Linked DNA regions of Ruficoccus amylovorans. The protein of the gene in region 1 binds, or shares a complex with, the protein of each later gene. Links are inferred from orthologs where the notes say so. Each region holds a gene or a part of one and is shown on either strand. Other genes may lie near its edges.

Region 1 (7,733 bases):
GGCCACTGGCGGCGCGGTCGAGTGCCTGCTTTTGCACCCCGACGCGGACAAGCACAGCTTCTGGTGCCTGCTCAAGCCGGGGAAGAAGCTCCCCGTCGGCGGCACCTTTTCCGGCCCCGGCTACCGGGCCGAAGTTCTCGCCCTCAAACCGACCGGTGAACGGCTCGTGCGCTTTGCGCTGGAGAGCGCAGACAACGTGATCGCGCTGACCGACCGCATCGGAGAGGTTCCCCTGCCCCCTTACATTGAGCGTACCCGCGAGGCCGACCCATCCCTGCGTCGCCTCGACGAGGAACGTTACCAGACCGTTTACGCGGACGAGCGACACAAGGTCGCCGCTGCGGCCCCCACCGCCGGGCTGCACTTCACGCCGGAGCTTCTGGCCCGGCTGGAAGCCGACGGGGCGACCTTTTACGACGTGCGCCTCCACGTCGGGCTGGACACCTTTCAGCCCATCAAAACCGACCGGATCGAGGACCACCTCATCCACCACGAGCTTTACGAAATCCCCGCTGACGCCCGCCGCGCCCTGGCCGGAAGCGACAGCACCACGCAGCCCGGGCCGCGTATCTGCGTGGGCACGACCAGCCTGCGCGCCTGCGAGGACTTTATCCGCAAGGCACCTGCAACCGGAGAGGATGAGACTTTTATCGGCGAGGCCGGGCTTTTTATCTATCCACCCGACACCTGCCACAGCGCCGAGGGGCTCATCACAAACTTCCACCTTCCGCGTTCGACCCTGCTGTGCCTGGTCTCGGCATTTCTCACGCCCGGCAGCACTGACGGGATTAAATGGTTGAAAGAGCTCTACGCCGAAGCTATTGACAGACAATACCGTTTCTACAGCTACGGTGACGCTATGTTTATTCGGGGTTAAGTTTCGGCGGCTCAGGCTTTACATAGTTTTCACACTCTGCCAAATACTGCTAAAATCTTGCCAAACTCAGGAATATACCTGAGCTGTTTTGCCTCTCATGTCTGATCACGCCAACTTGAACTTCAGCGATCTGGTGGAGACCTATTACACTCCGCTCTACCGTTTCGCTTACAGTCTGGCGAAAAATGAACATGAAGCGTCCGATCTCACCCAGCAGACTTTCGTCATTTACGCGGAAAAAGGAGACAGCCTGCGCGACTCCTCAAAGGTCAAGTCCTGGCTCTTCACCACGCTGTACCGGGAGTTTCTGCGCCTGCGCCGGCGAGCGGCTCATGTTACTCCTCAGGAAAACGACATTCTCGAACTTGAAGCCCCGTCCGTCGAGCCCGGCATCGCCCGCACCCTCGACAGCCAGAGCGCCCTCGACGCCCTTGAGCAAGTCGATGAAGCCTACCGCGCCCCGCTCACCCTCTTCTATCTCAAGAGCCTCAGCTACAAGGAAATCGCCGAAACCCTGGACATCCCTATCGGCACGGTCATGTCCCGGCTCTCGCGGGGAAAAGCCCAACTGAAAAACATTCTCCTGAGCAGCACCGCCTCCTGATTCACCTTCGCCACATGGACACTTCACAAGCCAAAGCCATCCTCAGCGCCTACCGGGCAGATATGCCCGATGCGGACGATGCTGCCTTTAGCGAAGCCCTCGCCTTGGCCGCGAGCGACCCTGAGTTGAGCCGGTGGTTCGAGGATGAGCAGAACTTCGATGAAATTTTTTCCGGCAAGCTCAACTCCATCGAGCCCCCCGCCGACCTCAAGGCCAAGCTTCTCGCCCTCGACCCTGCTGCCAAGACGATCCCCTTTCCCGCGCCCGGCCAGCCCTCCCCTGAGCAACCGTCCTCCGGAGGTATTCTTCCTGGCCAGCGTCCCTGGTGGAAGCGCTCCTCCATCCTCTCCGCCGCCGCCACTGTCGTCATTTTTCTCGGCTTCGGGCTCGTCCTGCTCGACCCCAACCCGGTGGACGCCGAGCCCGAGTTGGACCAGATCTACGATCGTATCGGAGAGCACTTTGAGCAGGACCCCAAGCCCGCCCAGAACTCTACCGATCTGGACCAGATTCGAGGCCTGCTGGATGCCTCCGGGCTGCGCTCCCCCGGCCCGTTGCCGCCCAAGGTGGACGCCTTGGCCGAGGTCGGCTTTGGCAGCTTCACCTTCCGCGACACCACGATCAGCTTTATCGAGATGAAGGGCGACCAGACCTTCTGCCTCTACCTGCTCGATCCCACCCTGGCCGGAAACCACGTCCCCGCCGACGGAACCCCGGTCGTGATCCAGCGCAATGACCTGGCCATGCTCGTGTGGCGGGGCAGCAAAAATCTTTGCGTTTTAATTGTGCGCGGACCAGTTGAAGAAATGAAGGACCTGCTTTAAGTTCGCCGATCATCTAACTAAACTGAACCACATGACACAAAAAACCATCCTCTCACTCCTCGCACTTGGCATTGGCTCGCTGGTGGCCGTCCCGGCCCAGGCCGCCAACACGATCTTCCAGATCGATCCGAATCACTCGGAGGTCAGCTTCAAGGTCCGGCACTTTCTGAACCAGGTTCCGGGCAAGTTCACCGAGTTTACCGGCGAAATCAGTGTCAATGACGCTGACATGACCAAGAGCACGGTCAACGCCACCATCCAGGCCAAGAGCATCGACACGAGTAACACCAAGCGCGACGATCACCTGGAGTCGGCGGATTACTTCGATATCGCCAAGTACGCGACGATCACTTTCCAGAGCACGAAGTGGGTGCAGACCGGTGCCGACACCTATGACGTGACCGGCGACCTGACCATGCTTGGTGTGACCAAGCCCGTCGTGCTCAAGGTCAAGTACCTCGGCCAGCAGGAAGGCGTCGGCCATTATCAGGGCCTGCTTATCAACGGTTGGGAAGCCACCACCGAGATCAAGCGCTCCGACTGGGGCCTGACCGCTGGCGGACCCGTCGTGGGTGACGATGTCTCCATCTCGCTGAGCATTCAGGGCCACCACAATATCGTGGATTCCAAGGGACCGAACCCCACCAAGTAAAGCCTCGGCATACTCCGAGCGGACAATCCCGCTCTTTCCCGTTTTTTCACAGAGCCCGGACACTGGTCCGGGCTCTGTTTGTTTATGAGATTACCCGCGAAGCGACGCGAAGGGGCACGAAGAAATTCCCTTTCATATTCTCTTGGCGACTCTTCGCGTGGCTTCGCGGGCGACCGTTATTCTATCGTTCTATTTTCAAAGTAAAATCAGCCGTGCCAGGTCCAGGCGTGGCAGCAGGCGGTGGCGGCGGCGTCGGATTCGTCCGAGGGCAACTCGGCCAGCAGTTGCAGGTGGTGGCGCATCATGCTTGCGACCTGTTCCTTGCTGGCGCGTCCGGCCCCGACCACCGCCTGCTTGATCCGTAACGGCGCGTATTCAAAAACCGGGAGGGATCGCATGGCAGCGGGGGCGATGGCTGCCCCGCGTGCCGCGCCGAGGATTTGCGCAGTCTGGAAGTTCTGCACGTAGATGGTCTGCTCCAGCGCCACGCAGACCGGTGGCCTGTCATGCTCCAGCATGACACTTACCCGGTGTGCTATCACCCCGAGACACTCCGCGAATCCAAGCTTCGGACGGTTGCGCACGGTCTCGCTGGCCAAGAGGCGCGGCTGCTTGCCGGGGGCGAATTCCACCAGGGCCAGCCCCGTCCCGCGCAAACTCGGGTCAATCCCAAGGACCACGCCCGCGAAAACGCGCCGAACGTCCGTCACAGGGGCGGAAGATGCCCCGGGAACAGGTTTGCCGGTCAGTTTGGCCGTCCACAGGTTGCGGCTGGATTTGCGTGCCATGATTAGAAATTAAGCTCTGCTTTTACCCGACAAAGACCGCTGGGAGCAAAGCCCAAAACCGCCCCGCGGCCAAAACAAAAACGGCGCATGGACTTTTCCATGCGCCGTTGAAAAATAGACCGAAGCTCAAGTCGGGATCACACCCAAACGGAAATGCCTAAAAACGTTCCGTTCTTCGTGCGCAGGCTTTAGAGCTGGGCCTGAAGCTTGCTCGAAAGATCAGCCTTGCTGGTCATGCCCACGACCTGATCGACGACTTCGCCGCCCTTGAAAATCAGGATGGTCGGGATGGCCCGGATGTTAAACTTGCCAGCCAGCTCGCTGTTGCTGTCCACATCCACCTTGCAGATGCTGACCTTGCCGTCCAGCTCCCCGGCGAGTTCTTCCAGGATCGGGGCGATGGCCTTGCAGGGGCCGCACCACGGGGCCCAGAAGTCCACCAGAACGGGCGTGGACGCCTCAGTGACCGTGGCGTCGAAGCTATCGTTATCGAGGTTTTGAATCTTTTCGGATGCCATAAGATGAGAATATTAACAGGGGCTTAGTCGGGCGATGAGGGCTAACCTTTCATGCTGACAAAAATCAGCGCGGCAAAAACCACAGCCACGACCGCGCAAACGGCGTCAACGGCCAGTCCCAGCGCGCTGACGGAAGATCCTTCCGCGACGACGGGGTCGGCGGCGCGTGCCTTCGGCACGGGCTTTGAAGGCTTAGGACGCGAAACGGGCGCTGCAGGCTTGGCAGCTGTATTGGCCGCGACCGGTGACGGTGAAGGCGGCTTCGGGGCCCCGGCAACCGGCGACGGAGGCTTGGGAGCTCCAGTGACCGGCTTGGGCGGGGTCGGCAGCTTAACGGCACCCTCGGCACCGGGAGCCTTGGCGGTAAAGGGCGAGCGAGTCACCTTAAACTGAGGCTTTTCGGCGGGGGCGGCCGGTTTATCGTTATCGGCGGGGGGCGGTGTATGCGCCGCTTCCTGAGCCGGGGGCGGGGTATCCTTTTTTTCTTCGTCGCTCATGCGTAAACACGGATTGTTCGCGTTCGCCGGGTAAAGTCAAGCGCCTGACTGAGAATAGTCACCGGCAGGAACTTGCGGAAACTTAAGATACGCGGACAAAAAGCGCCAAGAGATGCAATGCGAGTATTTTGTCCAAGTAACCTAAACAGCCCCACCCGCGCCGGACATTTCCTCCGCCCGGCAAGCCCGGACGCCTCCCTTACTGGGAGTGCTTCTGGATCAGGTCGGCGACTTCGCGGTGGTCGGCCTCCTCCAGCTCCTTGCCCCGGCGCTTGAGGTCTTCAAAGGTCTTCATCACGGTTTCGGTCATGCGCTCGTGCGTCTCGGCTGAGCCGCCAACGATGGCGAACTTATCGGCCTGGGTCACGCGCTTGTGCCCGTCCTTATTATCCAGCCCGATGCCAAGCAGGCCCGTGATCTTCTGTTCCTTGCGTTCCATAATAAAAGTCAGGATGGCTAATGAGTTAAATGGCTAAATGGCTGATTTTTAATGGTTAGATACTGAAGATAGAAGACAACAATTAGCCAGTGCGACTGTGGATTTCCTGAAATCCTCTGACAGTCTGAAACGTGCCGCTTAATCGTAAAAAGGCAAGCGCCGGGTTACATTCGCGGATCAGCGGCGCGGGTTCTCCCCTTCGTCACCCGCATGCGCGTCGTCATCATCCAGCGCCTCATCGGCTTCGAACGGGTCTTCCCCGTCGCCAAATTCGTCTGCCCCGGCGTCGGTTTCTACGTCTGCTGATTCGGAAAGACTTTCTGACGCCTCGGGTGTTTCCGCCTCCGGTAAATCGGCGGCGAAGGCATCCTTGTCCCAGGGCTCGCCGTCGTCATCCTCTTCGTACTCGTCCCCCTCATCAGCCGACTCCACTGCCGCGCTGACAGCGGCCGCCCCGGTGCTCACGGAGGCTGTGTCGGGCTCGTCTTCCTCGTCGGGGAGCGGAGGTGGCTCGTCCTCCTCCGGGCGGGCGAAGCAACGGATGTCCCCGAAAAGCTCCTCCTGCTCGACGGTGAGTTTTTTCAGGCGGGTCAGCTCCAGCACGGCCAGCAGCGAGGCCACAATGAGCGGGACGGTGATCTTTTGCCCCGGCTCAAACAGCTCGGTAAAGAGAAACTCCGGCGTGTCAGACAGCTTGTTGAGGATGTACTCCATCCGATCGGAGACGGTGACCTGCTCGTCCCGGATTTCGCCCTGGACGATTTTCTCGGCCAGGCGGCGCAGCACGAGGTTGAAGACGTTCCACAGCTCGATGCGGTCGCTGTTCTTGACCGGGCGCGGGGCGACTTCCTCCTCCTTGGCCGAAAACAGCCGGGGCAGGAAGTCCTGCTGCTGCTCAACCAGTTGGCGGATCTGTTCGGCGGCGTCCTTGAAGCGCTTGTATTCGAGCAACTGCTCGACCAGTTCCCAACGCGGGTCGGCCTCCTCGGCTTCTTCCTCGGGCTGAGCCTCCTGATCGTTGACCGGCAGAAGCATGCGGCTCTTGATGTACATCAGGGTGGCGGCCATGACAAAGAATTCGCCCGCGACTTCCAGGTTAAGCTCGTCCATCTCCCGCAGCACGCCCATGTACTGGTGGGTGACTTCCTCGATGGGGATGTCGTAAATATCCAGCTCGTTCTTGCGGATGAGAAAGAGCAGCAGGTCCAGTGGCCCCTCGAACACAGGCAGGCGGATGGCCATCTCCCGGCTGGGCAGCAGGGCGTCCTGTTCTTCGGCGTGCTCGGCGGGCGTCGTCATGGCTGGTGGGCGGGCGTGCTCAGGAAGGGATTCCCCGGCGCCGCCCTACTCTTTTCAGGAAATACAATGAGGCGGCACCGGCGGCGCTTGTCAAATCCTCACGAGGCTGAAGCTGACCTGGAAGCGGAAACCGTTCTGACGGGTGGAACCGGAGGTGTGGATGATGGCGAAGGTGGCTTCCCAGGAGCGGCCCAGCATGGTTTCCCACAGGTAAGCCTGCTCGGTCAGCTCGCCCAGGTCGGCATCGACGGTCCAGTAGGCCCCGAGCAGGTTGCGGCTGTCGAGCCGGTAGCGCACATCAAGCAGGAACTGGTTGATGTCGTTCCCAACCACGTCGGTGACGTAGTTGTTCCCGAAAAAGGCCGTCCACTCCTCGCCGTCGGTGAAGCGCACCCCGGAGGTGATTTCATCGAGGTTGAGCTTGTTCGGGTTCACGCGCAGCAGGGTGCTGAACTGGACCCAGTAGGCGGGCATGAACTGGATAATGGCGTAGGTATCCGAGTAATCCTGCTCGGCGGGCTCGGCGGGCTGACCGTAACGGGCCGGCTGGGCCGGGGCGGTGGAGAAGCGGAACTCCTGGTACAGATCGACCGCAAAAAGGTCGCGCGAGCCGTATTCGGGGTCGCGGGTTTGGAAAAGATTCTGCACGCCGACGCGGATCGTATTCTCCTCGTAAAGGTCGTCGATGTTGCGCTTGTTGGCCAGGCCGAGCGGCTCCAAGTAGGTTTCAAACGAAGCCAGGCGGTCGATGGGCGGAATAAGGGTGTCGCCGGACTGCGCGGCGGGAACGTAGCGGTACTGGACGGTCGGCTGGAGATAGTGGCGCAGGCCATCGATCTCCCAGAACTCGTTCTGGTAGTCCCAGACGCCGACGGCGTTCAGGTCCACATCCACCCCGAACTCGCCCAGCACGCGGGTGTAGCTGCCGGAGTTGCCGAGAGTGACGGCGTAGTGCGTAGCCATGACCCCGGCCACCGGTGTGATGACGAGCCAGTCGCTCGCGGCGATGGGGTAATGCACGCCGTAGTAGCCGTTGATTCGGTTACTGTTCAGGGTGTTGAAGGAGCCAGTGGGCGAATTTTCCTGCAACGTGGCGTAGCTGACATCAAGCCGCTGGTACAGGCCGGTGTCGAAGATCTCCGTCGGCACGAGGTCGAAGCGGACTTCCGGCAGGCGCTGGGCCACGGTCTGGAAGTCGTTGGGCTGGAGGCGGGCGATGGCGTTGAGGAACCAGT
Region 2 (5,228 bases), on another replicon or contig:
AAAAGCCTCTACAAGTACCCGCAAGCCGCCTACCCCTACGAGCACCTGCTGGCCGAGAACGCCCGCCGGGGCCGCAACCAGCCCGAGTTCGAGTTGCTCGACACGGGCGTTTTCGAGAGCGACCGCTACTTTGACGTTTTCGCCGAGTACGCCAAGGCCGCCCCGAATGACCTTTTGATCAAAATCACCGTGGTCAATCGCGGCCCGGACGCCGCTCCGCTCCACCTGTTGCCAACCCTGTGGTTCCGTAATACCTGGAGCTGGGGTTGCTCGCACGAGGGCTGCACGCCCAAGCCCCGCATCGCGCAGTCCGGCCCCCGCTGTGCCGAGGCCCACCACGACGAGTTAGAGTCCTTCATTCTGGAAACCGAGGAAGAGCCGGCTGACTGGCTCTTTACCGAAAACGAGTCTAACAACGAAAAGCTCTTCGGCTCGTCCAACGCCAGCCCCTTCACCAAGGACGCCTTCCACCACCTGCTGTGCGCGGGCGAGACCGACGCCGTCAACCCCGACGCCCACGGCACCAAGGCCGCCCCGCACTTCCGGCTCACGCTCAAGGCCGGGGAAACCCGCACCCTGCGCCTGCGCCTCAGCCTGAAAGACAAGCGTCCGCCCAAGCCCTTCGGACCGGAGTTCGAGCGGGCCTTCAAGACCCGCATCCGCGAGACCGACGAGTATTACCGCGCCATCATCGGCGAGGACGGCCTGCACCCGCACGAGGAGCAGGTCATCCGGCAGGCCTACGCCGGGCTGTTGCACAGCAAGCAGTTTTACCACTATGTGGTCAAGGACTGGCTCGACGGCGACCCCGGCGAGCCCCCGCCCCCGGAGTCGCGGCAACACGGGCGCAACGCCGAGTGGACAAACATCTTTTGCCGCGACGTCATCTCCATGCCCGACAAGTGGGAGTACCCGTGGTTCGCGGCCTGGGACCTGGCCTTCCACATGATCCCGTTCGACAAGATCGACCCGGACTTCGCCAAGAAGCAGCTCATCCTCATGCTACGCGAGTGGTACATGCACCCCAACGGCCAGATTCCCGCCTACGAGTGGAACTTTTCCGACGTGAACCCGCCCGTCCACGCCTGGGCCGTCTGGCGCGTTTACAAGATGACGGGCCGCCGCGGCGCGCGCGACCTGGACTTCCTCGCCCAGTGCTTTCACAAGCTGCTCATCAACTTCACCTGGTGGGTCAACCGCAAGGACCCGCACGGCAAAAATCTCTTCGCCGGGGGCTTCCTCGGGCTGGATAATATCGGGGCCTTCGACCGCTCCAAGCCCCTGCCCGACGGCTACCACCTGGAGCAGGCCGACGGCACCGCGTGGATGGCTTTCTTCTGCTCGACCATGCTCTCGATCTCCCTCGAACTGGCCGCCAACGACCCGGCCTACGAGGGCGTGGCCTCGAAGTTCTTCGAGCACTTTGTGGCCATCGCCGAGGCCATGAACACCCTCGGCGGCACCGGTCTGTGGAACGAGCAGGACGGCTTCTACTACGACATGCTCCAGGCCGACGGCACCACCATCCCGATGGCCATCCGCTCGATGGTCGGCCTGCTGCCCATCTGCGCGGCCGAAGTGCTCCAGGTCAACACCATCGAAAAGCTCCCCCGCTTCAAGAAGCGCCTGCAATGGTTCCTCACCCACAACGAGGTTTTCTCCAAGGAAATGTCCTGCCTGGAGTTCGAGGGCGGGCGGCACGAGGACCCCAAGCTCATGCTCGCCATCCCCTCGCGCCCGCGCCTGGAGCGGGTGCTGCGCTACCTCTTCGACGAGAACGAGTTTCTCTCCCCCTACGGCCTGCGCTCGCTTTCCAAAGTCCACCGCGACAACCCGTTCCGGCTTAACTACCACGAGAAGGACTTCAGCGTCTCCTACCAACCGGCGGAGTCCGACAGCGCGCTCTTCGGCGGCAACTCCAACTGGCGAGGCCCGATCTGGTTCCCGGTCAACTACCTGCTGATCGAGGCGCTGGAAAAGTACCACCACTACTACGGCGACGACCTCAAGGTCGAGCTGCCCACCGGCTCCGGCAACTGGGTCAACCTCCAACAGGCCGCCGCCGAACTCTCCCGCCGCCTGTGTGCGATCTTCCTGCCCGACAAGCACGGCGACCGGCCCGTCCACCGGCTCCACGCCGGGCAGTACCGTGACAAGCACTTCCGCGACCTGGTGCTTTTCAACGAGTACTTCGACGGCGACAACGGCCGGGGCGTCGGTGCCTCCCACCAGACCGGCTGGACTGGCCTCGTGGCCAAGCTGCTGGAGGATAAGTGCCGCCACAAGCGCGCCGACGCCCAGCCACAGCCCTGAGTAACCATGTCCCTTGCATTATCACCGGAGAATTTTATGCCGATGCCCGCGATTCGTCCGGTAGGCTTTTGGCCGACTCGCTATAGGCTGCGCCTATCGTAGTCATAATAGAATAGACTAGGCAGATGTCTTCCCCGGCTTGACAGCGGGAGCAAGCCGGATTCGATGTTGGGCTTCGGTCGGCACCAACCGCCGCCACTTCATACCAATACGCATATAGACATGTCAGTTCTAGTAGGAAAAAAAGCTCCGAACTTTAACGCCGCCGCCTGTGTCAAGGGGCAGATCGTCGAGAACTTCACCCTCGACCAGTTCCTGGGGGACAAGTACGTGGTCCTGTTCTTCTACCCGAAGGACTTCACCTTCGTGTGCCCGACCGAGCTGATTGCTTTCCAGGACGCGCTCGGCCAATTCGAGGAGCGCAACGTGCAGGTCATCGGCTGCTCGACCGACACCGAGCAGTGCCACTGGGCATGGGTCAACACCCCGCGCAAGCAGGGCGGCATCGAAGGGGTCGAGTACCCGATCGTGGCCGACACCAACAAGACCATTTCCTCGGCCTATGACGTGCTCACCGGCGACTACGACATCGACGTGGACGGCAGCCTCGTGGCCAGCGGCGAACTTGTCGCCTACCGCGGCCTGTTCCTGATCGACAAGGAAGGCGTCGTGCGCCACCAGATCGTCAACGACCTGCCGCTGGGCCGCAGCATCGCCGAGGCCATCCGCATGGTGGACGCGCTCCAGCACTTCGAGCAGTTCGGCGAAGTCTGCCCGATGAACTGGGAAAAGGGCAAGGAAGCCATGAACGCCACCCACGAAGGTGTGGCCGAGTACCTCAGCAAATAACCATTTAACGGCCCGCCCATACGCGGCGCTAATGCCCCGCGGGGTGGGCCGTTTTTCCTTTCCAATTCTTCCCCCAAAGCCCTTAAATTCGCATCATGGAAAACGTCATCATCATCGGGACCGGCTGCGCCGGCCTGACCGCCGCCATTTACGCCGCCCGTGCCAACCTGGAGCCGCTCGTGATTGAGGGCACCCAGCCCGGCGGCCAGCTCACCACCACCTCCGAGGTGGAAAACTTTCCCGGCTTCCCCGAGGGGATCGACGGCTACACCCTGACCGATAACATCCGCAAACAAGCCGCCCGCTTTGGGGCGAAGTTTGCCAGCGACGTGATCGGGTCCGTCGAACTCAAGGGCGACGTAAAAATCCTCAAGTCCTCCGGCAAGACCTACGAGACCCGTACGCTCATCATCGCCACTGGCGCCCGCCCGCGCCTGCTCGGCATCCCCGGCGAACAGGAGATGTACGGCGGCAAGGGCGTTACCACCTGTGCCACCTGCGACGGTGCCTTCTACCGGGGCATGGAGGTGATCGTGGTTGGCGGTGGTGACTCGGCCTGTGAAGAGGCACTTTTCCTCACCCGTTTCGCCAGCAAGGTCACCATCCTGCACCGCCGCGACGAGTTCCGCGCCTCCAAGATCATGGCCGATCGCACCCTCGCCCACGACAAGATCGAGGTCCGCTGGAACACGGTCCCCGAGGAAGTCCTCGCGGATGAGTCCGGCAACATGCGCGCCGTGCGCGTCAAGGACGTCAAAAGCGGCGCAGTCTCCGAGATCGAGGCCAAGGGCTTCTTTATCGCCATCGGGCACATCCCCAACACGGCATTCCTGGGCGACGAAATCCCCACCGACGAAGACGGCTACATCGTCTCCAACCACGCCAGCGGCGTGCACACCGAGATCGAGGGCGTCTATGTCGCCGGTGATTGCTCGGACCACGTTTACCGCCAGGCCATCACCGCCGCCGGGATGGGCTGCCGCGCCGCCATCTCCGCCGAGCGCTACCTGACGGACAAGTTCGGCGTCGGCGCGTAAGCGACCGGTCCCAAGTAGCTTTGAGGGTTATACGAGAGGGTGTTTTTTCAAAAAACACCCTCTCTCGCTCTCACCCAAAACGTTTGAGACGGAACTTCGTTCCTTCGCAAGAACCGTAAAGCTTCAACCCTGGAGAGAAGCGGTATGATGATGTCCAGTGCGGCTACGCGCCGCAAATTTGGTTTGTGCCAGTGACAGAGCCTGCCCATGCTCGCCGCCATGTTCAACAAAATGGTCCTCGCTCTCTTCCCGGTTTGCCTGCTCGCGGGCTGCGCACAATTTGAAAAAAACGTCGAAGCCGACGAAAACGCTCCCAAGGTCCAAACCCTCGACGCCAACCAGTCGCAGCAAGTGGAAGACTGGGCTGGCAACGGCCAGATCAACGCCTACGAGGCCGAGCAGATGCAGGAGTCGATCAACGGCGGGCAATAAGCTTCGCCGCGCCACAGGATCGCCCTCGCGTTTATCATCGACTCGGGGGCGATTTCCGGCACGATACGTTCTTCCCTGCTAGGAAATTCCCAGGGGCCGGGCGGCACGGATGCCGCCCGCACACTGAATTTCACCATGAATGCGATAGTAGTTTATTCCGGCGGTCTGGACTCGACCGTACTTTTATATGAGCTGTTGAAAAACGGCCACGAGGTGGCCGCGCTCTCCGTCAACTACGGCCAGCGCCACGACAAGGAGATCACCTGCGCCGCCGCCCTCTGCCAGCTGCTCGGGATCGAGCATCGGGTGGCCGACCTGAGCGGCGTCGTCAGCCTGCTTGGCGGCTCCAGCCTGACCGATCCGGCCATCGCCGTGCCCGAGGGGCACTATGCGGAGGAGTCGATGAAGCAGACCGTCGTCCCCAACCGCAACATGATCCTGCTTTCCCTCGCGGCGGGCTGGGCCATTTCCCGCAAGGCCGATTGCGTCGCCTACGCCGCCCATGCCGGGGACCACGCCATCTATCCCGACTGCCGGGAAGAGTTCACCGACGCCCTGGACAAGACCATCCGCATGGCCGACTGGCACGAGGTCTTC

Evidence for each region. Proteins that work in one complex are often made in the same cells at the same time.
Region 2: the proteins of trxA (region 1) and trxB are in contact, whole or in part, in a crystal structure (PDB 1F6M), measured with the Escherichia coli proteins. The link is inferred for Ruficoccus amylovorans from one-to-one orthologs.

What each region holds. Positions count from the first base shown.
Region 1 is NZ_JACHVB010000020.1:174,557-182,289, forward strand. What follows is about bases 2,599-5,479. They hold trxA (thioredoxin), read right to left. Parts: upstream 4,264-5,479; coding sequence 3,934-4,263; downstream 2,599-3,933. Other genes in these bases: H5P28_RS07210 (YceI family protein), read left to right, coding at 2,599-2,957; H5P28_RS07215 (crossover junction endodeoxyribonuclease RuvC), read right to left, coding at 3,164-3,745; H5P28_RS07225 (hypothetical protein), read right to left, coding at 4,305-4,760; H5P28_RS07230 (hypothetical protein), read right to left, coding at 4,960-5,199; H5P28_RS07235 (segregation and condensation protein A), read right to left, coding at 5,377-5,479. In the rest of the region: tRNA preQ1(34) S-adenosylmethionine ribosyltransferase-isomerase QueA, read left to right, coding at 1-877; H5P28_RS07200 (RNA polymerase sigma factor), read left to right, coding at 975-1,481; H5P28_RS07205 (hypothetical protein), read left to right, coding at 1,496-2,305; more of H5P28_RS07210, read left to right, coding at 2,337-2,598; more of H5P28_RS07235, read right to left, coding at 5,480-6,498; H5P28_RS07240 (LPS assembly protein LptD), read right to left, coding at 6,589-7,733. UniProt on the Escherichia coli protein: Participates in various redox reactions through the reversible oxidation of its active center dithiol to a disulfide and catalyzes dithiol-disulfide exchange reactions.
Region 2 is NZ_JACHVB010000013.1:17,638-22,865, forward strand. Bases 2,426-5,228 are described here. They hold trxB (thioredoxin-disulfide reductase), read left to right. Parts: upstream 2,426-3,257; coding sequence 3,258-4,199; downstream 4,200-5,228. Other genes in these bases: H5P28_RS03240 (peroxiredoxin), read left to right, coding at 2,536-3,162; H5P28_RS03250 (hypothetical protein), read left to right, coding at 4,419-4,631; queC (7-cyano-7-deazaguanine synthase QueC), read left to right, coding at 4,767-5,228. Also shown: H5P28_RS03235 (MGH1-like glycoside hydrolase domain-containing protein), read left to right, coding at 1-2,313.